Regions from separate parts of the Peribacillus sp. TH27 genome, predicted to be linked through region 2. Evidence: a T-box and tRNA genes for the amino acid it is inferred to sense, from the RefSeq annotation. Region 2 holds a T-box; the other holds one or more tRNA genes.
The links. A T-box is a leader RNA that pairs with one kind of tRNA and senses whether it is charged. The one in region 2 lies ahead of tyrS (tyrosine--tRNA ligase), so its partner is inferred to be a tRNA-Tyr.
Positions count from the first base shown of each region.

Region 1: it has a tRNA-Tyr gene. The T-box ahead of tyrS (tyrosine--tRNA ligase) is inferred to sense a tRNA for this amino acid. The anticodon was not compared.

Region 1 covers NZ_JAEKEV010000002.1:2,310,292-2,325,033, reverse strand. Annotated here, with positions in the region: gene JFU24_RS12725 (potassium channel family protein) at 1-270, shown strand, start outside; gene bcp (thioredoxin-dependent thiol peroxidase) at 333-803, shown strand; gene JFU24_RS12715 (aminopeptidase) at 815-1,924, shown strand; gene JFU24_RS30290 (hypothetical protein) at 2,196-2,390, shown strand; gene JFU24_RS31035 (NAD(P)-dependent oxidoreductase) at 2,434-2,619, shown strand; gene JFU24_RS30775 (NAD(P)-dependent oxidoreductase) at 2,678-2,806, shown strand; gene perR (peroxide-responsive transcriptional repressor PerR) at 3,120-3,563, shown strand; gene JFU24_RS12700 (YgzB family protein) at 3,669-4,022, opposite strand; gene JFU24_RS12695 (nucleotidyltransferase-like protein) at 4,204-5,067, shown strand; rRNA gene JFU24_RS12690 (16S ribosomal RNA) at 5,350-6,902, shown strand; rRNA gene JFU24_RS12685 (23S ribosomal RNA) at 7,078-10,011, shown strand; rRNA gene rrf (5S ribosomal RNA) at 10,128-10,243, shown strand; tRNA gene JFU24_RS12675 (tRNA-Asn) at 10,253-10,327, shown strand; tRNA gene JFU24_RS12670 (tRNA-Ser) at 10,333-10,424, shown strand; tRNA gene JFU24_RS12665 (tRNA-Glu) at 10,434-10,508, shown strand; tRNA gene JFU24_RS12660 (tRNA-Val) at 10,523-10,598, shown strand; tRNA gene JFU24_RS12655 (tRNA-Met) at 10,689-10,762, shown strand; tRNA gene JFU24_RS12650 (tRNA-Asp) at 10,768-10,843, shown strand; tRNA gene JFU24_RS12645 (tRNA-Phe) at 10,856-10,931, shown strand; tRNA gene JFU24_RS12640 (tRNA-Thr) at 10,939-11,014, shown strand; tRNA gene JFU24_RS12635 (tRNA-Tyr) at 11,030-11,113, shown strand; tRNA gene JFU24_RS12630 (tRNA-Trp) at 11,124-11,197, shown strand; tRNA gene JFU24_RS12625 (tRNA-His) at 11,215-11,290, shown strand; tRNA gene JFU24_RS12620 (tRNA-Gln) at 11,329-11,403, shown strand; tRNA gene JFU24_RS12615 (tRNA-Gly) at 11,407-11,481, shown strand; tRNA gene JFU24_RS12610 (tRNA-Cys) at 11,490-11,563, shown strand; tRNA gene JFU24_RS12605 (tRNA-Leu) at 11,572-11,652, shown strand; gene JFU24_RS12600 (hypothetical protein) at 12,064-12,402, shown strand; gene JFU24_RS12595 (hypothetical protein) at 12,442-12,741, opposite strand; gene JFU24_RS12590 (hypothetical protein) at 12,833-13,036, opposite strand; gene JFU24_RS12585 (hypothetical protein) at 13,629-13,919, opposite strand; gene JFU24_RS12580 (hypothetical protein) at 14,430-14,742, shown strand, end outside.
Region 2 covers NZ_JAEKEV010000002.1:4,521,785-4,536,526, reverse strand. Annotated here, with positions in the region: gene JFU24_RS23175 (sensor domain-containing diguanylate cyclase) at 1-896, opposite strand, end outside; gene rpsD (30S ribosomal protein S4) at 1,381-1,983, shown strand; gene tyrS (tyrosine--tRNA ligase) at 2,090-3,346, opposite strand; T-box leader at 3,417-3,633, opposite strand; gene JFU24_RS23160 (transglycosylase domain-containing protein) at 3,780-6,797, shown strand; gene acsA (acetate--CoA ligase) at 6,993-8,711, opposite strand; gene JFU24_RS23150 (GNAT family N-acetyltransferase) at 9,061-9,693, shown strand; gene JFU24_RS23145 (acetoin utilization AcuB family protein) at 9,721-10,371, shown strand; gene JFU24_RS23140 (acetoin utilization protein AcuC) at 10,364-11,545, shown strand; gene ccpA (catabolite control protein A) at 11,644-12,648, opposite strand; gene JFU24_RS23130 (bifunctional 3-deoxy-7-phosphoheptulonate synthase/chorismate mutase) at 13,029-14,105, opposite strand; gene JFU24_RS23125 (cell division protein FtsA) at 14,347-14,742, shown strand, end outside.

The DNA.
Region 1 (14,742 bases), 2.2 Mb from region 2:
GCACTGATTTATTTATTATACGAGCTTCAGAATCATTCGGTGATTCTTGATATGGGCAATCGTTTAGACGGCAGTTTTTACGAGCAACTGAAGACTTCTTTTTATTTTAGTGCAATGACAATGTTTTCAGTAGGGTATGGAGATATAGCCCCGATAGGCATGGGCAGGATGATTGCGACAATCCAGGCGTTCATTGGATACACTCTCCCGGCTGCGTTTGTGATCCGGACAGTGATTGACTTAGAACAGAAGGAAAGGAAGAATAAATGAAAGTTGTGTTTCTTTCAATTATTGGGTACGCTTACCATAATGAAAGAAATGGAGGGGTAAGAATGACTGTTAAAATTGGAGAAAAAGCACCGGATTTTCAACTTCCTGCAAACAACGGTGAAAAAGTTTCCCTATCGGATTCTAAGGGCAAACACGTTGTTTTATATTTTTATCCGAAAGACATGACGCCTGGTTGCACAACGGAGGCCTGTGATTTCCGTGACCACAATGAGCAGTTTGAGGAATTGAATGCTGTCATCATAGGGATCAGTCCAGATCCGGCGGCGCGTCATGAAAAATTTATTGAAAAATATGGGTTACCTTTTCTGCTACTAGCTGACGAAAATCAAGAGGCTGCTGAATTATATGATGTATGGAAATTAAAAAAGAACTTCGGCAAGGAATATATGGGCATTGAACGTTCAACTTTTCTGATTGATAAGGAAGGAACGATAGTTAAAGAATGGCGTAAGGTAAAAGTCAAAGGCCATGTCGAAGAAGCGCTTGAAACTCTTCGTGATCTAGAAAAATAAGGTACAGCCAGATGAAGGATAAGCGAATAACCAAGCTTGCTGAAAGGCTGATTCATCATTCCGTACAATTACAGCCAAAAGAGAGAATCTTGATACGGGGTCATATCAACATGAAACCGCTATTGAAAGAGCTGATTGATGAAACATACAGAATCGGTGCATATCCATATGTCGAACTGGAAGACGATGAAATAAGCCGACACTTGTTAAAAGGGAATGTGAAGGAACAACTTGATACCTTATCACAATGGACTTTGAGGAAATATACTGATATTGATGCGATAATAATCATCTCCAGTGAAGAAAACGATGCTGAATTGGCAGAAGTTCCTGCAGAGAGGCATCGTCTTCATGGGGAAGCGATGAAGTCGTCGACTCTTTTCTATGTAAACAACCGGCGTTGGGTTTTACTTAATTACCCGACTGTCAGATTAGCACAAAAAGCCGGTATGAGTTTTAGAAAGTACGAAGACTTTCTATTAAACGTGTGCACAATGGATTACGGGAAAATGGAAGTGGCACTGAAACCGCTTAAGCAATTGATGGAGCGTACTGAAAAAGTCCGGATTGTTTCACCTGGGACAAATCTCACCTTTTCCATTAAAGGAATGCCGGCTGTCATATGCGCTGGGAAAAATAATCTCCCTGACGGGGAAGTGTTCACGGCACCCGTAAAAGAGAGTGTTCATGGTAGGGTAGCCTTCAACACACCTTCAACATATCAAGGAATCACCTTTCGTGACATAGTTTTAACCATACAAAAGGGGAAAATCACGAAAGCAGTTTCTAATCAAAATTCTAAAATGAATGAGATTCTCGATGTAGATGAAGGGTCCCGTTTTATTGGGGAATTCGCGCTTGGAATCAATCCTTACATTTTGGAGCCAATGGACGATATTTTGTTTGATGAGAAAATATGTGGCAGTCTGCATCTAACTCCTGGCCAAGCCTATCAAGAGGCTGATAATGGTAACCGTTCTTCTACACATTGGGATATGGTTTTGATCCAGCGTCCTGAATATGGCGGTGGTGATATCTACTTTGATGACATTCTGATCCGAAGGGATGGCATTTTTATGTTGCCGGAACTAAGTGCTTTAAATCCAAATTTATTAAAATAAAGCCTTTTTTAACAGGGGTAAGGCTTTTGTCCAACTCAAAAAGAGGACACCTGAATATGCTTTATTAAGGGAATACCTCCTCAGAGAAAGTTGCACGGGACATACAGAGCCCGTGTTTTTTTTATGTTAATTAAAAGGTGAGATAAACATGTTAGTACTTTCAATAATTATTCCAAAAGAAGACATCCAAAAGCAGATGGAGGATACCTTTCCTGCTTTGAATTTCATTTATCAAGGGGATTGAGAGGATGAACCACTTCGTGAAGCAAAAATCTTAATTCCATACGGCGAAGATTTAACAGATGAGACAATTGAGAAAGCACCGAATTTAAAGTGGGTTATGGTTATGAGTGCAGGTATGGAATTAATGCCTTTTAAAGTCATTGAGAAGCGCGGGATTTTGGTAGTACACGATTGGGATGCTTTTACAGTACGAAAAGAAATTGAAACAGCTTATCATGAATGAAGCAGACGTCGAGCTGTGGGATAGAAAGATAGAAGTATGAGAATTGAATGGGAAATCGATACTCATTCTTGGTGCTGGTGCAATTGGCGGAGAGGTAGCGCGTCTTGGGAAAGCCTTTAGGATGACCACAATTGGGGTCAATCGTAGCGGAAATCCTGTGCAGCACTTGATCGTCTTTATGGGCTCTCTGAGTAAGTTACATCGTATCTGTTCTGCCAAGTACGATTGAAAGACAAAATCTGTAGCAAAAAGAACACTTTAAAGCTATGAAAGGTTCTGCTGTCTTCGTGAATATTGGACGAGGTGATCTGGTTAAAGAGGAAGTGTTGATAGAGGTTTTACAAAACAGGGAAATTGCTCATGCCATTTTAGATTTATTCGATCCAGAACCTTTAGATAAGGAGCATCCGTTTTAGCGTATGGAAAATGTAACGGTCACACCGCATCTTTCGAGTAAAAGCAGTGAATATTTACCTAGAACCTTTTCAATTTTCGAAAAAAACATGCATGAATTCCTGAATAGATGGAAAAGACTTTATCAACGTCATTGAGATCAATCAAAAGGATACTAGGCACAATTAGAAAATGGGAAAGAATTAAAGGGGTAATGAATAAACTAAAAATGAATCGATAAACAGATGAAATATTGACAAAATCAACGTATAAAAGGTACACTATTTATAAATATTATAATTTAATAATTCATACTTAATGAGAAAAAAGAGGTGGATGGCGGTGTCTGAAGTTCAGTTAAAAGAAGCGTTGGATTCCCTTAAAGATACCGGTGTAAGAATAACTCCTCAACGCCATGCGATACTTGAATATTTGATAAGCTCTATGTCCCACCCTACCGCAGATGATATATATAAAGCGCTAGAAGGTAAGTTTCCCAATATGAGTGTGGCTACGGTTTATAACAACTTGCGTGTGTTCCGAGAAGTAGGATTGGTTAAAGAACTTACCTATGGTGATTCTTCAGCAAGATTTGATTTTGTAACGACGAATCATTATCATGTAATCTGCCAAACCTGCGGAAAAATTGTAGATTTTGATTATCCGGCATTGGACGAAGTCGAACATTTTGCAGCACAGGTCACCGGTTTCAATGTTAGTCACCATCGGATGGAAATCTATGGAGACTGTACAGAGTGCTCAAAAAAAGAAGCACATTAAAAAAAGTTCCGCCACTTGGTTGGAACTTTTTTTTTGTTGCAAAAAAATGATACAATTAATCTTGGACCATCTGCCTGGGATAAATAAGCTCTCTTAAGGGGTTATTTAGTCTTGCAGGCTTTTGCGATTATATTTTTCGTTAAATTCTTCGCCTTCTAACTTTTTATCAAGGGTCAATGGTTCTTCACAATGCATGCAAATATCCACACGCCCTAATATTTTTGTAGGTTTACTACAGTTAGGACATACAACCTGGATCGATTTTGTAGAAAGCATTCCAATCCAAAAATAAACGCCGGTACTTGCAATTATGAATAAAAGACCTAGACCCATAAAAAGTGTCATAACAATAGGGTGTGTTTTAAAGAAAAGTCCAAGATACATCACAATAAAGCCGATGAAAATCAAACTTAAAGCAAATGTACGGATTTTATTGATTTTGCTAGAATATTTAGCCATGGATTGTCCCTCCTAAAATATAACTTTAACTATAACATAAACTACGGATGGAACAAAAAAGAAATAAAGGATACATATTACTTTTGAATATGTTGTTTTTGTAAATATCATCTAGGTGAAATACAGGATTTTGAAGAGTTTTGTCGAATGTAAAAAAAAAAAGGTTTTGGAGGAATTTATAATGGAAGATATCCTTCGCCCGATTTATCAAGAGCGAGCAAGTTTAAAATCTACACTTGGAATCTTGTTAATAGAAAAAAGAGAAAATAATAGCCCGATTACCGATACATTTGACTACATTCTTTTTGTTATTGTAGATGAAGCAGAAGAGGCAGTGTTTTTAAAACACTACACATATCAGGACAAAAAGGCAGCTTTACATATCGTAAAGGAAGAACAACTAAAAGAATGGCTTCTATTAGGTACAAACCGAAAAGTAGTTGACTGGATTTATAACGGAAAGGTCCTCTTTGACCGAAATGAATATTTGGATCATTTGAAAACCGAAATTCGAGAGTTCCCTTTTTATGGAAGAAAGTTGAAGATAGGGATGGAGTTTGCGAAGTTAATTCGCAGATATATGGATGGAAAAGGCTTCTTTGAAAAAGGTCATTATCTTGATGCATATAACCATATTGTTCATTCCCTGCATCACTTAGCTCGTTTGGAAGTAATAGAACAAGGTTTTTATCCAGAAGTTACAGTCTGGAACCAAGTGAAACATATGGAACCTGAAATCTATAAGTTGTATAAAGAATTGATTAGTAGTGAGGAAACGCTTGAAAAAAGATTGGAGCTTCTTTTCCTTGCGAGTGAATTTCTTATTTACTCTAGGACGAATACGGGTTCACAGCATTTAGTTGAAATAATGAGTACAAAAGAAGATCCTTGGACAATTGCAGAGTTAATGGATCATCCGGAACTTAATTATTATTCAGTAGATCTAGGTGTTCTGTTAGAATACTTAATAGAGAAGAAAGTAATTGATGTCATCAAAGTGGAAACAAAAGGACAAGACGTTTATCATCGATTTTATAGAGTATAAAAAAATATTTCAAAAAAATCATTTTTAGTGTTGACCAATAATAATCTAGGTGTTATATTAATACATGTCGCTGCGGGACATCAGCTTTCGCAGCTTCAACAAAACAAAAAACATCAAAAAACATGTTGACAAAATAGTCTACAACATGATAAGATGTAAAAGTCGCTTACGAAGTAAACGACAACGAAATTGCTCTTTGAAAACTGAACAAAACAAAGCGCCAACGTTAATTTTTTAAGTGAGCACACACTATCAAAAAGCAAAATGAGCAAGTCAAACATTTCTTCGGAGAGTTTGATCCTGGCTCAGGACGAACGCTGGCGGCGTGCCTAATACATGCAAGTCGAGCGAATCAATGGGAGCTTGCTCCCTGAGATTAGCGGCGGACGGGTGAGTAACACGTGGGCAACCTGCCTATAAGACTGGGATAACTTCGGGAAACCGGAGCTAATACCGGATATGTTCTTTTCTCGCATGAGAGAAGATGGAAAGACGGTTCTGCTGTCACTTATAGATGGGCCCGCGGCGCATTAGCTAGTTGGTGAGGTAATGGCTCACCAAGGCGACGATGCGTAGCCGACCTGAGAGGGTGATCGGCCACACTGGGACTGAGACACGGCCCAGACTCCTACGGGAGGCAGCAGTAGGGAATCTTCCGCAATGGACGAAAGTCTGACGGAGCAACGCCGCGTGAACGAAGAAGGCCTTCGGGTCGTAAAGTTCTGTTGTTAGGGAAGAACAAGTACCAGAGTAACTGCTGGTACCTTGACGGTACCTAACCAGAAAGCCACGGCTAACTACGTGCCAGCGACTCGCGGTAATACGTAGGTGGCAAGCGTTGTCCGGAATTATTGGGCGTAAAGCGCGCGCAGGTGGTTCCTTAAGTCTGATGTGAAAGCCCACGGCTCAACCGTGGAGGGTCATTGGAAACTGGGGAACTTGAGTGCAGAAGAGGAAAGTGGAATTCCAAGTGTAGCGGTGAAATGCGTAGAGATTTGGAGGAACACCAGTGGCGAAGGCGACTTTCTGGTCTGTAACTGACACTGAGGCGCGAAAGCGTGGGGAGCAAACAGGATTAGATACCCTGGTAGTCCACGCCGTAAACGATGAGTGCTAAGTGTTAGAGGGTTTCCGCCCTTTAGTGCTCGCAGCCTAACGCATTAAGCACTCCGCCTGGGGAGTACGGCCGCAAGGCTGAAACTCAAAGGAATTGACGGGGGCCCGCACAAGCGGTGGAGCATGTGGTTTAATTCGAAGCAACGCGAAGAACCTTACCAGGTCTTGACATCCTCTGACAACCCTAGAGATAGGGCGTTCCCCTTCGGGGGACAGAGTGACAGGTGGTGCATGGTTGTCGTCAGCTCGTGTCGTGAGATGTTGGGTTAAGTCCCGCAACGAGCGCAACCCTTGATCTTAGTTGCCAGCATTCAGTTGGGCACTCTAAGGTGACTGCCGGTGACAAACCGGAGGAAGGTGGGGATGACGTCAAATCATCATGCCCCTTATGACCTGGGCTACACACGTGCTACAATGGATGGTACAAAGGGCTGCAAACCTGCGAAGGTAAGCGAATCCCATAAAGCCATTCTCAGTTCGGATTGTAGGCTGCAACTCGCCTACATGAAGCCGGAATCGCTAGTAATCGCGGATCAGCATGCCGCGGTGAATACGTTCCCGGGCCTTGTACACACCGCCCGTCACACCACGAGAGTTTGTAACACCCGAAGTCGGTGAGGTAACCTTTATGGAGCCAGCCGCCTAAGGTGGGACAGATGATTGGGGTGAAGTCGTAACAAGGTAGCCGTATCGGAAGGTGCGGCTGGATCACCTCCTTTCTAAGGATAAATACGAGAGCGCTTTTGTTTTGTTCAGTTTTGAATGAGTAATTCATTCAGATACGAAAGACATCATCACGTTGTGATGGGATTCTTTCTACTTTGTTCCTTGAAAACTAGATAATAGATAGAAGGCAATTAATTTTTTCAAAGCATCAGTAAGATCTTTTTTAACGGTTAAGTTAGAAAGGGCGCACGGTGGATGCCTTGGCACTAGGAGCCGATGAAGGACGGGACTAACACCGATATGCTTCGGGGAGCTGTAAGTAAGCTTTGATCCGGAGATTTCCGAATGGGGAAACCCACTGTTCGTAATGGAACAGTATCTTTACCTGAATACATAGGGTACTGAAGGCAGACCCGGGGAACTGAAACATCTAAGTACCCGGAGGAAGAGAAAGCAAATGCGATTTCCTGAGTAGCGGCGAGCGAAACGGAATTAGCCCAAACCAAGAGGCTTGCCTCTTGGGGTTGTAGGACACTCAACATGGAGTTACAAAGGAACGGGGTAAATGAAGTGATCTGGAAAGGTCCGTCAAAGAAGGTAAAAACCCTGTAGTTGAAACTTCGTTCCCTCCTGAGTGGATCCTGAGTACGGCGGGACACGAGAAATCCCGTCGGAAGCAGGGAGGACCATCTCCCAAGGCTAAATACTACCTAGTGACCGATAGTGAACCAGTACCGTGAGGGAAAGGTGAAAAGCACCCCGGAAGGGGAGTGAAATAGATCCTGAAACCGTGTGCCTACAAGTAGTCAAAGCCCGTTAATGGGTAATGGCGTGCCTTTTGTAGAATGAACCGGCGAGTTACGATTTCATGCGAGGTTAAGTTGATAAGACGGAGCCGCGACTGAAAGCGAGTCTGAATAGGGCGAATGAGTATGAGGTCGTAGACCCGAAACCAGGTGATCTACCCATGTCCAGGGTGAAGTTCAGGTAACACTGAATGGAGGCCCGAACCCACGCACGTTGAAAAGTGCGGGGATGAGGTGTGGGTAGCGGAGAAATTCCAATCGAACCTGGAGATAGCTGGTTCTCTCCGAAATAGCTTTAGGGCTAGCCTCAAGATGAGAGTATTGGAGGTAGAGCACTGATTGGACTAGGGGCCCCCAACGGGTTACCGAATTCAGTCAAACTCCGAATGCCAAATACTTATTCTTGGGAGTCAGACTGCGAGTGATAAGATCCGTAGTCGAAAGGGAAACAGCCCAGACCACCAGCTAAGGTCCCAAAGTATACGTTAAGTGGAAAAGGATGTGGAGTTGCTTAGACAACCAGGATGTTGGCTCAGAAGCAGCCATCATTTAAAGAGTGCGTAATAGCTCACTGGTCGAGTGACTCCGCGCCGAAAATGTACCGGGGCTAAACGTATCACCGAAGCTGTGGATTGACACCGTATGGTGTCGATGGTAGGAGAGCGTTCTAAGGGCGTTGAAGTCAGACCGGAAGGACTGGTGGAGCGCTTAGAAGTGAGAATGCCGGTATGAGTAGCGAAAGAAGGGTGAGAATCCCTTCCACCGAATGCCTAAGGTTTCCTGAGGAAGGCTCGTCCGCTCAGGGTTAGTCGGGACCTAAGCCGAGGCCGAAAGGCGTAGGCGATGGACAACAGGTTGATATTCCTGTACCACCTATACATCGTTTGAACGATGGGGGGACGCAGAAGGATAGGGTAAGCGCGCTGTTGGATATGCGCGTCCAAGCAGTTAGGCCGGAAACGAGGCAAATCCCGTTTCCATTAAGGCGGAGCTGTGATGGCGAGGGAAATATAGTACCGAAGTTCCTGATTCCACGCCGCCAAGAAAAGCCTCTAGTGAGATGTAAGGTGCCCGTACCGCAAACCGACACAGGTAGGCGAGGAGAGAATCCTAAGGTGTGCGAGAGAACTCTCGTTAAGGAACTCGGCAAAATGACCCCGTAACTTCGGGAGAAGGGGTGCTTTTTAGGGTGAATAGCCCGGAAAAGCCGCAGTGAATAGGCCCAGGCGACTGTTTAGCAAAAACACAGGTCTCTGCGAAGCCGCAAGGCGAAGTATAGGGGCTGACACCTGCCCGGTGCTGGAAGGTTAAGGGGAGAGGTTAGCGCAAGCGAAGCTTTGAACCGAAGCCCCAGTAAACGGCGGCCGTAACTATAACGGTCCTAAGGTAGCGAAATTCCTTGTCGGGTAAGTTCCGACCCGCACGAAAGGTGTAACGATCTGGGCACTGTCTCAACGAGAGACTCGGTGAAATTATAGTACCTGTGAAGATGCAGGTTACCCGCGACAGGACGGAAAGACCCCGTGGAGCTTTACTGCAGCCTGATATTGAATTTTGGTACAGCTTGTACAGGATAGGTAGGAGCCTGAGAAGCCGGAGCGCTAGCTTCGGTGGAGGCGTTGGTGGGATACTACCCTGGCTGTATTGAAATTCTAACCCGCGCCCCTTATCGGGGTGGGAGACAGTGTCAGGTGGGCAGTTTGACTGGGGCGGTCGCCTCCTAAAGAGTAACGGAGGCGCCCAAAGGTTCCCTCAGAATGGTTGGAAATCATTCGTAGAGTGTAAAGGCACAAGGGAGCTTGACTGCGAGACCTACAAGTCGAGCAGGGACGAAAGTCGGGCTTAGTGATCCGGTGGTTCCGCATGGAAGGGCCATCGCTCAACGGATAAAAGCTACCCCGGGGATAACAGGCTTATCTCCCCCAAGAGTCCACATCGACGGGGAGGTTTGGCACCTCGATGTCGGCTCATCGCATCCTGGGGCTGTAGTCGGTCCCAAGGGTTGGGCTGTTCGCCCATTAAAGCGGTACGCGAGCTGGGTTCAGAACGTCGTGAGACAGTTCGGTCCCTATCCGTCGCGGGCGCAGGAAATTTGAGAGGAGCTGTCCTTAGTACGAGAGGACCGGGATGGACGCACCGCTGGTGTACCAGTTGTCTTGCCAAAGGCATAGCTGGGTAGCTACGTGCGGACGGGATAAGTGCTGAAAGCATCTAAGCATGAAGCCCCCCTCGAGATGAGATTTCCCATAGCGCAAGCTAGTAAGATCCCTGAAAGATGATCAGGTTGATAGGTCAGAGGTGGAAGCGTGGCGACATGTGGAGCTGACTGATACTAATAGATCGAGGACTTAACCACGCTTTAAAAAATGAAATACCTTCTTATTATCTAGTTTTGAAGGAATGAAAATTTCTTCTTGCATTTTCTCAAAAAGACGTTATAATAATATATGTCTTGAAAAAATGTTAATAATGTTTGGTGACGATAGCGAAGAGGTCACACCCGTTCCCATTCCGAACACGGCAGTTAAGCTCTTCAGCGCCGATGGTAGTTGGGGGTTTCCCCCTGTGAGAGTAGGACGTCGCCAAGCTTATATCGTTCCGCAGTAGCTCAGTGGTAGAGCATTCGGCTGTTAACCGAACGGTCGTAGGTTCGAGTCCTACCTGCGGAGCCATTATTGGAGAGCTGTCCGAGTGGCCGAAGGAGCACGATTGGAAATCGTGTAGACGGGTAACCCTGTCTCAAGGGTTCAAATCCCTTGCTCTCCGCCATTTACAACTGGCCCGTTGGTCAAGCGGTTAAGACACCGCCCTTTCACGGCGGTAACACGGGTTCGAATCCCGTACGGGTCACCATTCCGAAAACATATGGAGGATTAGCTCAGCTGGGAGAGCATCTGCCTTACAAGCAGAGGGTCGGCGGTTCGATCCCGTCATCCTCCACCATTTTTTAAAAAGCAACAAGTTGTTTCTATATATCAGATATAATGAAACTGTTAACACGAAAACTTGATGCAATAGCAGCATTATTAACGTCGCGGGGTGGAGCAGTCCGGTAGCTCGTCGGGCTCATAACCCGAAGGTCGCAGGTTCAAATCCTGTCCCCGCAATCTATGGTCCCGTGGTGTAGCGGTTAACATGCCTGCCTGTCACGCAGGAGATCGCGGGTTCGATTCCCGTCGGGACCGCCATTTTTATTGTTTGGCTCAGTAGCTCAGTCGGTAGAGCAAAGGACTGAAAATCCTTGTGTCGGCGGTTCGATTCCGTCCTGAGCCACCATTGTAGTGCCGGTGTAGCTCAACTGGTAGAGCAACTGACTTGTAATCAGTAGGTTGGGGGTTCAAGTCCTCTTGCCGGCACCAGTAACATCCATATGCGGAGGGGTAGCGAAGTGGCTAAACGCGGCGGACTGTAAATCCGCTCCTTCGGGTTCGGCAGTTCGAATCTGCCCCCCTCCACCATTTTATTTATAGGGGTATAGTTTAAAGGTAGAACAGAGGTCTCCAAAACCTCCAGTGTGGGTTCGAGTCCTACTACCCCTGCCAATTTTAATTTTATAATGGCGATTGTGGCGAAGTGGTTAACGCACCTGATTGTGGTTCAGGCATTCGTGGGTTCGATTCCCATCAGTCGCCCCATTTTTTAATAAATGATGGTATAATAAGTATAACGTTAATGGGCTATAGCCAAGCGGTAAGGCAACGGATTTTGATTCCGTCATGCGAAGGTTCGATCCCTTCTAGCCCAGCCATTCGCGAAAGTAGTTCAGTGGTAGAATACAACCTTGCCAAGGTTGGGGTCGCGGGTTCGAATCCCGTCTTTCGCTCCAAAAACGTTGGCGGCATAGCCAAGCGGTAAGGCAGAGGTCTGCAAAACCTTTACCACCGGTTCGATTCCGGTTGCCGCCTCCAACAAAAATGCCGGTGTGGCGGAATTGGCAGACGCGCACGACTCAAAATCGTGTTCCTCTGGAGTGCCGGTTCGACCCCGGCCACCGGTATCACCAATAGCGAAGAAAAGCTATTACTTCAAGCTTCACACTTAATTGTGTGAAGCTTTTTTGTGTTTATCACGCACTACAGAATATGTACAAATATTGTGCGGGGTAGTGTGCGATGAGTAAAGGAGGAAATTTACTATAGGAAGATGAATTAAGAATTGTTACAAAAACTACTTACGTTAAATCTGATGAATTGGAGTTTAAATTATTCTTTGAAGACTGCCAATTAAGGAATCTTTGTCCTCATACTTTGAAATATTATCGAGAACAATTTAATGCGATTAAACGACCATTGGTAACAATGACAGAAAAGGATATTAAATTGCTGATATTAAATACCGTGAAGTTCGTCATTTACCGCGTTCTGGTGGTAAAATACAGTTGTAGTATTATGGGAAGAGAGGGGAAAATTTGAATAATATCGGTGAAGATTTTAAATTACGTGTTCATAGCAATCGTTGGGGCCATTATGACAATTACACTCTTATAAAAAAAGAAAATGGATGGACTGTTATTACTATGAAAATTCATGGTGACGAAGGCGATAAACACGGCAGTCCTGCTATTGAAAAAGCATTTGACAGAGAATCAATTTCATATCCAAACGATTTAGGATATTTCTTATCAGATATTTGGGATGCTTCAGAAACCAAAACTAAAGAAGAAGTTCAAAAATATTTCGATGAATTAGGAGAATGGATTTCTACCACTGAGAAAACGAAGCCTAATTTCGGAGCATTGCATTTATAAGTAAACAAAAAAGATGTGTCCAAATCGGGCACATTTTTTTTAGTATTCAACATTTTCTTCAATAATCGGATTTCCTTCTGCGTCAAGCAGCTCTGGTTCGTAGAGATCATAATTGAATGTTTTCTGTTCCTCTAAATATTTTATTTTTTGGTATTCTTCTTTACTCATGCCCTCCCAAATATTTGGCCTGTGTTCGACATGCCCTATCTTGTAATACTTAATATCTACTTCTGGCTCTGTGAAAGCTTTGTTGAAAAGTATAATTCCGAAAGTGAATATCATGAGTATGATGGTCAAAATGGAGCCAGCTATTTTGATTTTGTTTAGAAATTTTTTCAATGGTGGGGTTATTCCTTTCTGTGTTCGGTAATTTCAGAACTGCATAACTCACAAGACTGGATGAGTTGATAAGAAACTTTTTCGTATCAACTCAACTGTATAAAAGCCGACTTTCCACGTTACGCAGCTCTCCAGATGAAACACTATCGGCAACAATTATTTGCAAGGTTCTCATAGCTGTCATTCGCTTGTCTGGATGCTTCATTTGAAGATGTTGTTGTATTGCTCGGAAAAGCTCATTATTTTCTGGTCGGTTGGCATTATAGATTTCTTGTAAACTCTTCGATTTCTCCATGGCTTCTCCTACTTTCCATCAAGTGTGCATCCGTGTGAAAGCATTCACCTTCATTTCTTATGCTATTAACATTGGGGTTAAATCGGTAAATTTGTAAGGGTGATGCTTGCTTTGAGATGCAGTTCTATACATTCGGTGGAAGTTTAAAACTTCTTTGGGTCGACCTTCTCCATAATATAATATTCGGTCATGACGGTGTATTCACCTCCATTTCAACATTATTTTAAATATTCTTGGGGATTTTACGTGCATATTAAATATGCAGGTACCTCGTGGCTATCGAGGCACCTACATATCATTGCAATAATTACAGGCTATTTCAACGGGGGTAACTTTGTTAGAGCTACTAGCATTTTGACGTTAGGGCCTGAGGTGTATATTACGCACATCAGCTTTTTACCCACTTTATACATTGTATATATGCCTTCTTGACCTTCATGAACAATTACTTCATTCAGATTTACACCGCTACATTATAGCGGTCAATTTGAGAGGCTCAGTGAACTAGCGGAACAATAGGTTACGAAAACTATTCGTACCCTAAAAATCATTATTGATATTAGAATCAGTTAATGGTAGTGGCCCGATGATTTCAGATTTCTATATTCATAGCATTGAGTTCTGCTTCCGTATAGCCAGAAGCGGATAGTGCTATTTCAATTTCTTCAGCAGCCTTATAATCAAATAATTTAAATTTAGACATTAAAGCGAAAGCATTTTGATCTTCAATTGCCAAGGCAACAGCTTCCACGTCTTGTAGTAACTTCAGGTCTTCAATGTAGAATTGAGCGGTTCGCATCGCTAAATACTCATTCAGTGTAGTTGAACTGTAGAAAAGTCTTGTTAAAGTAGCGATTGCGTTAGGAACGAAAATCTTATTCATAATTACCCCTCCAATATTCTCAATATTCTGTTATATTAATCACTACAAGTATGAGTCACCATAAAAATGTTGTCAATCTTTATCTGTTGAGCACTTTTACTTACCAGATGAATGTACATCTGTACTCAAATTGAGTAACTAGAAAATGTCGATAGACGCCTTTGCCAAAGGAAAGAAACGATTACAATGCTTTCACTTGAAATGATGGTGGAACAATATCAAGAAGAAATACAACCAATGATAGAAAGTTTTAAATTGAAATAAATAGAAGGAGGAAAGTATGGAAGAGTAATTAAAAGCAATCTCTTCCCTTTTAGGGGGTCTAGTAGGGGATTATTAACAATCTTCTCGTAGGACGTACACACCACTTCATTATTACATAGTAAATATTTCCTTTGTCTTTTAACTGTATGATTTTAATATCTAAACAGTTTATTATATTGATAAAGGAAGAATAACTTAAGCTAATACTATAATGAAATAAGTCTTTAAAAGGGAAGTGATAGTTAAATGCTTTATATAAGCGATATCGAAAAAATAATTAATAACACATTAAATGAGCACAATTTGGATATTATTTGTGAATTTGACAATAATCTAAGTGCACCTATGAGTTATAACGTATCGACCAATACTATAAAGTTTAATTATCTTCAAGTTAACGGTTATAAAGGAAAAGTTAGAATTAAAGAGACAGAGGAAGACTTTGTTAAAATTATTCTTTATCGTATTATTGGTTATTATTTAGATTTTAAGAAAAACAAACATGATTTAAGGATTATGATGTATGGTCACGAAGAGGAAAAAGAAAAGCTGAAATCTG
Region 2 (14,742 bases):
TTCTCCAAGGCACTTCCAGCAGTATTAGCCAACAATGAAATAAACTCAATTTCATTTTCAGGGAACACGAGTGTATTAGGCGCAATAACCTGAAGAACGCCATAGACCCCTTGTTTACCTTTTAAAGGAGCATATAAAATAGAGTGATTTTCAGATGAGTGATCCTCAAATTGTATGCTACCGTTTACATAAGCCTTTAGTGCAGCCACATTCTCACTATCATATTCGAGGTCCTTGATTGGCAGGTTTTCATGGCTGTCATTATCATGGGAGAGCAGCAGGTAATAATCAAAGGTTGGGTAAACAGTGTGCAACGTCGAGATAATTTCCCCTAAGACCGCGTCCATGTTCATTGAAGAATGAAATTTTTCTGTGACCTTGAAGAGTTGTTTATATCGTCTTTCCTCATCTGATATCTTAGAAATTGATAACGCAGCTTTCAAGATTGTGGTGAATTCTTTAGAAAAAGCAGCCCCTTCTTCCGGAGTAAGGCTTGTAAGAGAGCCATTTTTCCGTTCTTTGAAGGCCGTTAATCCAATGATCTTACCATTATCCCAAAGTGGTATAACAGTCTGGAAATCCTTTACTTCCTGCTGCATACTTACTGTTACATCTCTATCATCTTTCTGTTCTTTCAAGATCATTTCTATATACTCTTGTACAGGAACCTGCATGTTATAATCGTGAAAACATCCGGTAGAGGTTTCTTTATAAAATTGCTGTTTCCACTCATCAAATTTAAAGAACATTACCTCTTCCATACCTAGCAGGTCTTTCGTCTCAAATAAAAAAGTCTCCAAGAATGTTTCGTAATGGAGTTCACCTTGCATATTCTGTATGTGTTTAAAGAAAAGTACTCTTAATTCATTAATCAACCGAGCTGTTTTAATCTTCATCTCTATCATCCCTATATTACAGCCTATTTTTTAAAGAACCTTTTAAGGTTTCATAATACTTCCACTTTAAAACGAAGCAAAAAACTAGATTTAATCGAAACTTATAGTAATAGTTCCCAGGAAACTATTTATTGAAATTCATACTTTTTACTTATTATAACGCTTTCATCGGAAAAACTCTCCCAAAAATAGTACTTTTTTATGTAATTGTAATTTTATCCCTTGAATTATCTTTAAACTCCCTTTTAATGAAAAGCTAACTGTCCTTGACTCATTGAGCAGAATATTATACAATACTCCTTGTGTAAAATATTGCAGCCTATGTGACAGCTTTTATGTTCTCATTTTGTTCCTCCATACAGAGGTGTATCTCGTAACTCTCTGCTGCTAGGGCGAAGGTACATGAAAACAAAATGGTCATAACCGTTTATTCACACGGTTTTTATTTTACCAAAATAAAAACATTTAAAGGAGGAGTCATCCTATGGCTCGTTATACTGGCCCAAGCTGGAAACTATCCCGTCGTTTAGGAATTTCCCTAACAGGTACTGGTAAAGAATTAGAAAAACGCCCTTATGCTCCAGGACAACATGGTCCTAACCAACGTAGAAAAATTTCTGAATATGGAATTCAACTACAAGAGAAACAAAAACTTCGTCACATGTACGGAATCACTGAACGTCAATTCCGCACAATGTTCGACCGCGCTGGCAAACTTAAAGGTGTTCATGGTGAAAACTTCATGGTTCTTCTTGAATCACGTCTTGACAACCTAGTTTACCGTCTTGGTTTAGCTCGTACACGTCGTCAAGCACGTCAACTTGTTAACCACGGTCACATCACTGTAGACGGAAGTCGCGTAGACATCCCTTCTTACAAAGTGTCTCTTGGACAAACAATCTCAGTTCGTGAAAAATCACGTAACTTCTCAATCATTAAAGAATCAGTTGAAGCAACTAACTTCGTACCTGACTTCCTTACTTTTGATGCTGAGAAATTAGAAGGTACTTTCACTCGTTTACCAGAACGTTCTGAATTGCCTGCTGAAATTAACGAAGCTCTTATCGTTGAGTTCTACTCTCGTTAATAACTTCAAAAAAAACCTCATCCTTGGATGGGGTTTTTTTTTGTGCACAGAACTCAACTTCCAGACAAAACAAGGCCCGGCTGAGATTCAGCCGGGCCTTGTTTTCTCATTTCACTAATGTATATTTCTTCTTACCGCGACGAACAAGGATGAACTCTCCTTCAATCTTAACCTCTTCAGCCACGACATATTGCAGATCAGTCACTTTCTCGCCATTGATGGAGATTGCACCATTCTGAATATCTTCACGAGCTTGTCGCTTCGATGGAGAAATCTTCGCTTCAACAATTAAATCAACTAAGCTGATATCTTCCTTACTTTCACGTTCAAAGGTCGGAACATCTTTAAAGCCCAATTTAATTTCGGCCGCACTTAAATTTTTCACCTCACCGCTGAATAGAGCTGCAGAGATTTTGATTGCTTGGTCAAGAGCTTCCTGCCCGTGAATCAAACGTGTCATTTCTTCCCCTAAAGCTTTTTGAGCTTTACGTAAATGCGGTTCAGTCTGCACGGATTGCTCTAACTCTTCAATTACTTCACGTGATAGGAATGTGAAGAATTTCAAGTATTTCACGACATCAGCATCCGCTGTATTAATCCAGAATTGGTAAAATTCATAAGGAGTCGTTTTTTCCGGATCAAGCCAGATTGCTCCGCCTTCCGTTTTACCGAATTTCGTTCCGTCCGCTTTCGTCACGAGCGGAATCGTCATGCCGAACGCTTTTGCTTCCTCGTCATGCGATTTACGAATCATTTCAAGACCAGTCGTAATATTGCCCCACTGATCACTCCCGCCAATTTGCAACTTACAGTCATGATTATCGTATAAATGACCAAAGTCGATCCCTTGTAAAATTGTATACGCGAATTCCGTAAAAGAAATCCCTGTTTCCAAACGGGAAGCAACCGTGTCTTTTGCCAGCATGTAGTTTATGCCGATGTATTTCCCGTAATCACGCAAGAACGTAACCATGTCGATTTTACCTATCCAGTCATAGTTATTGACCATAACTGCGCCATTTTCACCTTCGAAGTCAAAGATATGGGATAGCTGCCCTTTAATACAGTCGGCATTATAAAGCACTTTTTCCAACGTTTGCAGCTGGCGTTCTTCTTTTTTACCGCTTGGATCACCGATAAGTCCAGTAGCCCCTCCTACAAGTACAAGGGGACGATGACCGTGCTGTTGGAAACGGCGCATTGTTAAGAATGGCAATAGATGTCCGATGTGCATACTATCCGCGGTTGGATCTACCCCACAGTATAAAGAAATTTTTTCTTTTTCTAAAAGGTCCTTAAAACCCTCTTCATCCGTTTGTTGATAAATAATCCCTCTCCACTCGAGTTCCTTTAGCAATTCCATTTTATAATTCCTCCTTCAAATCCGAAAATATCCCGCAAAAAGCATACAAAAACGCCCCTTCATATAAATATGAAGGGACGAATAAATTCGCGGTACCACCCAACTTGAGGACATAAAGCGTCCTCCGCTCGAGACGAATAACGGTCGTCAACCGTTTCCTGCTACTAATCATTTCACAGCAAATGCTCAAGGAAGTAATTCATCTCACTATATGTACCGATTTCCACTGACCACCGGCTCTCTAAAACAGGGATAGTTTGACTACTGGGTCCTATCATCGCGCTTTTTTAATAAATTTTATTGTTAATAAGTTTTTATCATACATAACATTCATTGTCAACATCACCCTTACAGATTCTAGAAAAATATGAAAGTTCGCCTTTCCCTTCCGTGTTATATGCTATAATATATGTGATTTCAGGGGGTATGATACATGAATAATAATCAAAAAGATAGATTTCAAACAGCATGGAAACAGCTAACCCGTTTTTTTCAAAATGAAAAAACACAAAAAAATGCAAGGGTTACATACCAAGTCATTTGGAACCTAACGTTGATCCTCATTATTGTTGGGGTTCTAGGATTCTCATTCGCCGGCGGCGTTGGAGCCGGCTATTTCGCTGCCCTCGTCAATAATGAGCCGGTACGCTCAAAGGATGATTTAAAAAAGGACATTTACAATTATGAAGAGACCTCTGAGGTATACTTTGCGGATAAAGTATACTTGGGCAAGCTCAAGAGTGACCTTGATCGTGAAGAAGTGTCCATCGATAAAGTTTCCGACCATCTTAAAAATGCAGTCATCGCTACAGAAGATGAGTATTTTTATGAACATAACGGAGTTGTTCCGAAGGCTATCCTGCGTGCAGTTTATCAGGAATTTACGAATGCATCCGTTCAATCAGGTGGAAGTACTTTAACACAACAGCTCATAAAAAACCAAGTCTTAACGAACGAAGTATCATTTGAACGGAAAGCAAAAGAAATTTTACTTGCGCTCCGGGTCGAGAAGTTCTTTGAAAAAGAAGAGATTTTAGAAACCTACCTAAACGTCTCCACTTTGGGACGAAACTCTTCCGGACAGAATATTGCTGGTGTCCAGTCGGCTGCTGAAGGCATTTTCGGAGTGGAAGCTAAAGATCTATCTTTACCCCAATCTGCCTTTATTGCAGGATTACCGCAAAGTCCTTTTGGGTATACTCCATATACCCAGCAAGGGAAGCTTAAAGATAATCTAGAGCCCGGAATTAACCGGATGAAAACCGTATTAAAACGAATGTATAGCAATGAATACATAACAAAAGAACAATATGATAAAGCAATCGCATACGACATAACAAAAGACTTTATCGGTAAAAAGGCGTTGCCCTCTGAGAAATATCCATGGCTCACCTATGAAATAGAAAAACGTTCCATTGAAATTTTGTCACTTAGCTTAGCAAAAGAAGATGGATATGAAGAAAAAGATTTAGAGAACGATGATTTAAAAAAGCAATATTTAGCACTAGCTGATCGTAAACTGCGTCAAAACGGCTATAAAATTTATACGACAATCAATAAAAAGATCTATGACCAAATGCAAGAAGTAACTAAAAACTATCCAAATTTCGGATATGATAAAACCGAACAGGTCATCGATCCGGATACGAAAGAAATGAAAACTGTAAAAGAGCCCGTTGAGGCGGGAGCTATCCTTATTGAAAATAAAACAGGGAAAATCATCAGTTTTGTCGGTGGACGTGACTTTAAACGGGAACAAACAAACCATGCAACATCATCACTACGGTCAAATGGTTCAACGATGAAACCGCTATTGGTATACGGTCCAGGCATTGAGCTAGGAAAGATTTCACCTGGGAGTGTAACAGCCAACGTACCAATTACCATTCCAGGCAATACGCCGTGGCGGCCGGGAAACTATGGCGGCGGAAGCCTCACCGGCTTAACGACAGCTCGGGAAGCGTTAAAGAATTCGTATAATATTCCAGCTGCCCTATTTTACATGAAAATCATCAACCAAAATCCGGTTTCCTATTTGGAAAAAATGGGCTTTACATCTTTAACAAAAGGGGATTACTCAAATCGTGCCATGTCATTAGGTGCCTTGGACAAAGGTGTAACCGTTGAAGAAAATGTCAATGCGTTTGGCACATTTGCCAATTCAGGGGAATTCGTTGATGCTTATATGATTGACAAAATCGTATCAAAAGATGATGAGGTCATCTATGAACACAAAGCAAAACCAGTAAAAGTATTTTCACCGCAAACTGCTTATTTAACGCTTGATATGATGCGGGATGTCGTAAACAGCGGTACTGCAGCTTCGGTCAGGAACCGACTTGCTTTCTCCAGTGACTGGGCAGGTAAAACCGGGACTGGACAAAACTATTGGGATGCTTGGTTTGTCGCCACTAATCCAAATGTAACGTTCGGTACATGGATGGGTTATGACACACCGAAGTCTTTAAAAGGGACCTATAATGGTCTTGAATATAATAAACGTAATATCTATTATTGGGCAGATTTGATAAATGCCGCATACAAAGTCGATTCAAAACTCGTCGACCCTGATAAGCGGTTTGAGATGCCCGGCGGAATTGTCAGTCGTTCCTTCTGTGGCGTTTCAGGCCTTCTGCCTTCAAGTTCATGTCAAAAGGCTGGACTTGTCAAGTCTGATTTATTCATCGCCAAATATGCCCCATCTAGAGCAGATAATAGTTTCATAGATGGACAATATGTATCAGTCGGCAGCAAACGATACGCGGCTCTTCCACAAACACCGAGCGAATTCACAAGCGGTGGGTTCATGCTGAATCCTGCGTCCTTTGAAGATATCGGATTGAAATATGTGGATGATCCCGGATCCTTAATTCCCGGAGGAGAAAAATGGGGCAATGTCGTCGGGACGAAAGCGACACTTAATGATAATGGAAAAGCGCCTAATGCCCTTTCTATCACTGTAAGTAACAATAAGATTTCATGGGGGCTTCACCCTGAAGGAGATGTCGTCGGCTATCGCGTCTACAAAAATGGTAGAAAAGTGGCGAGCATCAATTCTGGGGGTAACCTTGTTTACACTGCCGGATCGAGTGGATCTTATTACGTAACAGCTGTAGACATAGTCGGCAAAGAATCAGCACCTTCGCAACACGTTGAAATCGGCGCTAAAAAGACAAGTGCAAAAGCGGAAGCTAAAGATAAAGACAACAAATCAAAAGATTCCACTAAGAATAAAGATAATATCGCAAATGAAAAAACAGATACCGAAGAGAAAAAACCAGACTCAAAAGAAGAGAACGTTACTGCAGAAAAAGACAAAGATACAAACAACACAGATAAAGAAGATACAGGAAAAGATACAAATATAGACAAAGAAACAGACCAAAATAAAGACCAAAATATAGACCAAAACAAAGACACAGATAAAGCTGAAGAAGAGGAAGAAGAATAACACGCTTCTTGAAGTAACTTAGCAGGCTGCGGGGAAACGACCCGACAGCCTGTTTTTTATAGATTTATTATTTCCTATGCTATTTAACTTGATTAGCATAGGACCCTTAAACTTTAAACACATGAAAAAGGCATCCATGCCAATGAACATGGATGCCTTTTTTCTACTATTCTTGATTCCAGATAACTCGGCTTTTTAATCTTCCATTGATGATAAATCACCAGTTGGAAGATCAAGTTCCCAAGCTTTCAAGACCCGGCGCATGATTTTACCGCTTCGTGTTTTCGGAAGTTTATCTCGGAATTCAATTTCACGTGGTGCGGCATGTGCTGCGAGACCTAGCTTAACAAATTGACGAATTTCTTCAATTAATTCATCGTTGGCTTCGTATCCGTCACGAAGGGCAATAAACGCTTTAATAATTTCGCCCCGGACTGGATCTGGCTTCCCGATAACCCCTGCTTCAGCAACGGCTGGATGCTCAACCAACTTGCTTTCCACTTCGAAAGGACCTACTCTTTCCCCGGCTGTCATGATGACATCATCTACGCGGCCTTGGAACCAGAAATATCCTTCTTCATCCATATAAGCGGAATCCCCAGAAACATACCAATCGCCTGGCATAAAGTAAGATTCATATTTTGACTCATTATTCCAGACAGTCTTCATCATTGAAGGCCAGCCTTTTTTAATAGCAAGGTTCCCCATTCTGTGCGGAGGAAGCTCTTTACCTTGATTATCCACTATTGCCGCTTCCACACCCGGGATCGGTTTCCCCATCGAACCCGGTTTGATTTCCAGGCAAGGATAATTACAGATGAGTTGAGCACCTGTTTCCGTCATCCACCATGTGTCATGGATGCGGTGATTGAATACTTTCATCCCCCAGCGGACCACTTCCGGATTCAACGGTTCACCGACACTTAAGACATGGCGGAGAGAACTTAAATCGAATTGTTTAACGATTTCGTCTCCTGCACCCATCAGCATCCTGAACGCAGTCGGTGCACTATACCAGACCGTAACACCAAAGTCTTGCAGAGTTTTGTACCAAGATTCAGGCTTAAATCGACCACCTACGATGACATTCGATGTACCTGTCAGCCATGGACCAAAGATACCGTAAGACGTCCCTGTCACCCATCCAGGATCCGCTGTGCACCAATACACATCTTCTTCCTGTAAATCAAGGACCCATTTTGCCGTTTGATAATGCTGAACCATCGCATTATGTACGTGGAGCACACCTTTTGGCTTCCCTGTCGAACCGGATGTATAGTGAAGAATCAGTCCATCAGCGCGGTCCACCCATTCAATCTCAAATTTTTTGTCCGCTTCTTTTAGTTTTTTATTAAAGTGATAATATTTTCCTTCTTCTTTGATATTTTCCCCCACTAAAAAAATATGCTTCAAATGGGGCAATTCATCCACCGGGACACGAGGCAAAAGCTCAGGAGTCGTTACTATCACACTTGCCTCGCTATCTTCCAGACGATCTCTTACGGCGCCCTCCATGAAAGCTTCGAACAACGGACCGACTACTGCTCCAGTTTTAATGGCACCTAGTAATGCAAAATAAAGTTCCGGGGAGCGAGGCATGAAAATGAAAACACGATCACCCTTTTCCACCTTGGCAATGTTCTTGAACACATTGGCCGCTTGGTTTGAATAATCTTTCATTTCCTTAAATGTGTACTTTTCATTTCTTTTTTCATCTTTGTAATAAAGGGCGACCTTGTTTTTTCTGTATGTTTCAACATGGCGGTCAATGGCTTCATATGCGAGATTCACTTTACCTGTTTCAGACCAGGAGAATTCCTTTTCCGCTTCAGACCAGTCAAACGTCTTGTATTTTTCATCGTAATTCTTTAAATTAAAATTACCCTCAACTACTGGCAGCGCTTTCACATTCATACGACATACTCCCCCTTTTTTCAGCTTTATATTTTGTATTATAGTATAAAAATCTAATTTTCTCAATTTTTAAAATACTTATTTTTTCCATATTAGGGTAAATTCATTCGCTATAAATTTTGAAAACTTAAGGCGAATATTGCTAAAAGGTGATTACGAATTGATATTGGAACATAAAGCCATGTTGTAACAAAAGATTCAAATATGTCTCGAACTTTCAGAATTATCTCACTTGTTTTTTATGTATAATTTATGTAAACTTTCCATTTGGTTAGTTTTCAAGCATAATGAATCTTATACTTTGGGATATAAGTATAAAAGATAACTATTTTACAAGGTTGGTGAAAGAATGGAATATAGTAAGACCTATTACGCTAAGGAATTGCAGACATTAAGCGGCACACTTATCATTGAAGGCCCGCTTAATGGACAAAAAATGGCATCCTATGAGTTTCACGAAGACTTAGTCGCCTTTCGCCCACCTGCTCTGCAGCATAAAGCGTTAATCGAGATCGCAGACTTGCCTGAGGGCAGAATCTTTATAGCGCGTGAAAATCAGACCATCGTTGGTTATGTAACTTATTTATATCCCGACCCCTTGGAACGCTGGTCAGAAATCAAGATGGATGACCTGATTGAGCTTGGTGCAATCGAGGTCATCCCTAAATATCGGGGTGCCTCCGTCGGGAAGAACTTAATCCGTCTCTCCATGGAAGACGATTCGGTAGAAGACTTTATCATCATCACAACTGAATACTATTGGCATTGGGATTTGAAAGGGACAGGATTGAATATTTGGGACTATCGCAAAATCATGGAAAAAATGATGAGTGCCGGCGACTTGGTCTACTTTGCAACAGATGACCCGGAAATCAGTTCCCATCCAGCCAACTGCCTGATGGCGCGTATTGGAAAAAGAGTGCCGCCTGAATCTATCCAGAAGTTTGACCAACTACGTTTTATGAATCGATTTATGTATTAAAAAGGTGAGTAAAGAGGAGGAACAAATATGATTGTTGAAAAAATAATGAATGAAGATATTATTTCTCTCACTCCAACAGATACAATCCATAGCGCTGTCTTAATCATTAAGGAGAAACGAATTCGCCATATTCCCATTGTCGATGACAACTTTCAACTTGTGGGATTAGTCAGTGACCGTGATATACGGGATGCTGCTCCTTCGATTTTCCGCACCTCAGAATACAAAAATGATTTACAAAAACCACTAACCAGCATCATGAAAACAGATATAATCACAGGGCATCCGCTAGATTTTGTTGAAGAAATCGGGGCTGTATTTTGTGAAAACAATATCAGCTGCCTGCCAATCGTGAAAGAAAAAAAGTTAGTAGGCATTATAACCGGTTCTGATTTGCTTCATTCTTACGTTGAATTAACGGGGGTTAATCAGCCCGGTTCCCAAATTGAAATCAAAATTCCGAATAAAGCAGGTGCGCTTTACGATATTGCCCTCATTTTCAAAAAGCGCAATTTGAATATCCTGAGTACTCTTGTTTATCCGGAAAAAACTGAAATTGATTATAAGATTCTTGTAATCCGTGTACAGACAATGAATCCATTTATGGTGGTGGAGGATTTAAAGAAAGAAGGCTATACCGTTTTATGGCCTAGTCTACCGGGGATTTCTCATGACTGATAAATCACTGTTTGTCTATTCCGATGAACTCCTTACCTATAAATTCAGCGACGAGCATCCTTTTAATCAAAAGCGGCTTAAGCTCACGCTAGATTTGTTAAAAAAACACCATGCCATTAGTGATGATCAAATTATAAAACCTAGACTTGCTACCGATGAAGAATTAGAACTGATTCACGACCACCATTATGTAAACGCTGTCAGATTGGCGGGCGAGGGAAAACTTCCTCTTGAAAAAGCCGTAAATTATGGATTAGGAACAGAAGATACTCCAATTTTTCCTAATATGCATGAAGCAAGTGCCTTACTAGTAGGTGGAACCTTAACGGCCGTGGATGCGGTTATGACCGGTCAGTCTCTGCATGCCCTGAATCTTGGTGGGGGGCTGCATCATGGTTTTCGCGGCAAAGCTTCGGGCTTTTGTATTTATAATGATAGTTCGGTCGCGATTAAATACTTACAAAAAAAATATGGCGCACGTGTCTTATATGTCGATACGGATGCCCATCATGGTGACGGCGTACAATGGTCGTTTTATGATGACCCAGAAGTCTGCACCCTATCCATTCATGAAACAGGACGTTATTTGTTTCCCGGCACTGGCAATATTAACGAACGAGGGCAAGGAAAGGGCTACGGCTATTCATTCAATATTCCCGTCGATGCGTTCACGGAAGATGACTCCTGGCTCGAATGCTACACAGCTTCCTTTAAAGAAGTGGTTGAATTCTTCAAACCGGATGTCATCTTAACACAAAATGGTGCCGATTCTCATTATTATGATCCACTCACCCACCTATCTGCCACAATGAAGATTTACAGGGAAATACCAAAATTGGCTCACGAATTGGCCCATCAGTATTGTGAAGGCCGCTGGATTGCAGTTGGCGGCGGAGGGTATGATATCTGGCGTGTCGTTCCGCGTGCCTGGTCGAGGGTCTGGCTTGAGATGACGAATAATGATATATCAGGCCCCCTCTCGAAAGAATGGCTTAATACATGGCAGCCTGAGTCCCCTGTGACGCTCCCAAATGAGTGGGATGATATGGAGGACATATACGAACCGATTCCAAGGAAACCAGAAATTACCGAGAAGAATGCCCAAACGCTCGAAAAGGCTCTTTATCCCATCCGAACTTCCAAACAAACATCAACAAGTAATGATAAAAGCTGACTAAAAAGGTCGTTGAAAAACGATCTTTTTTTCGTCAAGACCCTTCATATAGTTTTCAAAACTAAAAGAGAGTGCCCTAAGGACACTCTCTAACCAGCTTATTTCGTTGATTGCCGCTCTTCAATTCGATGTGGTAAGATCACTTTTTCATGACCCTCCTCCACTTGTTCTTTATTCATCAATTTTGTCAGAAGCCTCATTGCAACCGCTCCGATATCGTATAAAGGCTGAACAATCGTCGTAATTTGCGGGCGAACCATTAAGGTCAATCGGGTGTTATCAAAACTGATCACTTCAAAGTCTTCCGGTACATTATAGCCTTTGTCCTGAGCAGCATGGACAATTCCTAGAGCCATTTCATCAGCGCCGACAATGAACGCCGTCGGTTTCTTTTCAGCTTCCAGAAACTTATCAAAAGACTCAATCCCTGAATCATATGTATAATCGCCATCAACAATATAACTCTCATCGAATGAAAGCCCCGCTTCTTTCAACCCTCGTTTATAACCAGCTAATTTCTTTTCATTAATTAGCGCGGACAAGTTTCCAGTTACAAAAGCAATATGCTCGTGACCCTTTTGGGCGAAGAAGGTAACTGCGTCAAATGCAGCTGCTTCATAGTCAATATTAACGGATGGGACTTGTCCGCTTTCTTCTACCGAACCAGCCAATACGATTGGAACAGGTGAATTTTTAAACTCTCTCACATGTTCATCCGAAATATTTCCACCCATGAATACGATACCATCTACTTGTTTTCCAAGCATCGTATTCAACAAATGAAATTCCTTATCTATATTCTCATCAGAACTGCTTAGAATGATATTGTATTTATACATAGTCGCAATATCTTCTATGCCTCGTGCTAACTCGGCAAAAAAGATACTAGAGATATCTGGGATAATAACCCCTACTGTTGTTGTTTTCTTGCTGGCAAGACCCCTCGCCACTGCATTAGGACGGTATCCTAACCTATCAATCACGTCTGAAACTTTCTTTCTTGTTGCAGGCTTTACATTTGGATTCCCGTTTACTACGCGGGACACAGTGGCCATAGAAACATTCGCTTCGCGTGCCACATCATAAATGGTTATATTATTCATTCATCCATTCCTCCATTTCTTTCATTTTTCCCATAAAAGACTCGAAATATTTGAGAAAAATTCTTTTATACGTTTTTCTTCTATAAGGAAGATTATTTTAGGAACAATCTGACTAACAAAAATGCAGTCCTACTCTTTCTTCTCAGCCATGATTCATAATCTCTACAAGTATAAAATTCACATAGATATCACTTTATGTATGACCCAACCTTCCGAACAGTTCTCATTCTTGTTATTTATCATACGATAGTAGAATCTTTCCTGCAATCCAATAGTGCCTTTTTATAGACTTTTTCTGCAAAAACAAGTATTTTACCATTAAAAATAGCCCTTGCCAAGATGGTAAGGGCCGTAAGTGCATATTTTAAAAACCTTCTAGCTTATACTGTTACCCAGTTCAAACGTTTAATTTCTTCGTAGAATTCATCAAATTGTTTGAAGTCCATTTGCTGTGCAGAGTCTGATAAAGCAACAGACGGATCAGGATGAACTTCTGCCATGACACCATCCGCACCGATAGCAAGAGCTGCTTTAGCTGTTGGAAGCAATAGGTCGCGTCGTCCAGTAGAATGCGTTACGTCAACCATAACCGGTAAGTGAGTTTCTTGTTTTAAAATCGGAACAGCAGAGATATCAAGTGTATTTCTTGTTGCTTTTTCGTAAGTACGGATACCGCGCTCACAAAGGATGATGTTACCATTACCTTGTGACATGATGTATTCCGCTGCATGAATGAACTCCTCGATTGTTGCAGCAAGTCCACGTTTCAAGAGAACAGGTTTATTTACGGCACCTGCAGCTTTTAACAAGTCAAAGTTTTGCATGTTACGTGCTCCGATTTGGATGACATCAATATGTTCAACCGCAGCTTCGATGTCGTTTGCACTCACGATTTCACTGATTACAGCTAAGCCGTATTCATCAGCTACACGCTTAAGAATTTGTAAGCCTTCCAAACCAAGTCCTTGGAAATCGTATGGAGAGGTACGTGGTTTATATGCACCACCGCGCATTAATTTCAAGCCTTTTGCTTTGATGACTTCAGCTACTGCAGCTGTTTGTTCATAAGATTCAACGGCACATGGTCCGAAAACAAAGCTTGGAATTCCGTTCCCAATCAATTCGCCTTTAATGTCGATGATTGTATCTTCCGATTTTTGTTTTCTAGAAACAAGAAGCGTTTTCTTCTGGTCATCTTTTTGAAGTTCCAAGCCTAATTTGAAGATTTCTTTGAAAATATGTTTAATCGAACCAAGATCAAGAGGTCCTTGATGATTAGCTTCGATAAGGTCCAACATTGTTCTTTCACGGACCGGATCGTAACGGTTTACACCTTGTTTTTCTTTTACGCGGCCAATTTCCTGTACAAGTTCAGCACGTTGATTAATAAGATGTAATAACTGAAGGTTCACATCATCCAGTTGATTACGAAGTCCATCAAGCTCTTTGTTGCTCATTACAAATCCATCCCTTCGTTTTTTAAAATTAAAACCGGTTCAGCGATTAAAAGCCCAAATTATCTATTTGAATTTTCACTCATTTGCCCCGATTATTTTATCCAATGAAAAATTTTATAATATTTCATGTATAATTAAATCAATTATAAATGAAGTATCTTTAAATGTCACTACATTTTTCTTTAATAATTAAACGCTTTTAAGCATTAAAGTCATAATTACATAAAAGTAGGTGTTTACCATGTACGAAAAACTGTTTGCTTTAGATATTGGAACACGATCCGTTGTAGGAATTATATTGGAAAAAAAGCAGGAAAGCTATAATATAATAGATATTTTATCTGAAGAGCATTCTGAGAGAGCCATGCTCGATGGACAAATTCATGATGTCCTTGCCGTATCCAAAGTCATTACTCATATCAAAAGTCAACTTGAAGAAAAACACGGTTCCTTAAAGAAGGTTTCCGTGGCTGCTGCCGGAAGGGCCTTAAAAACGGAACGGGCGGAAATGGCGATCAATATTGGAGGCAAGCCGATGCTGACACGTGAAGATATCCTTCACCTTGAATTCAGTGCCGTCCAGGAAGCACAGGCTGTTGTTGCCAAACAAACCACTTCCCATTCCATGTATTATTGC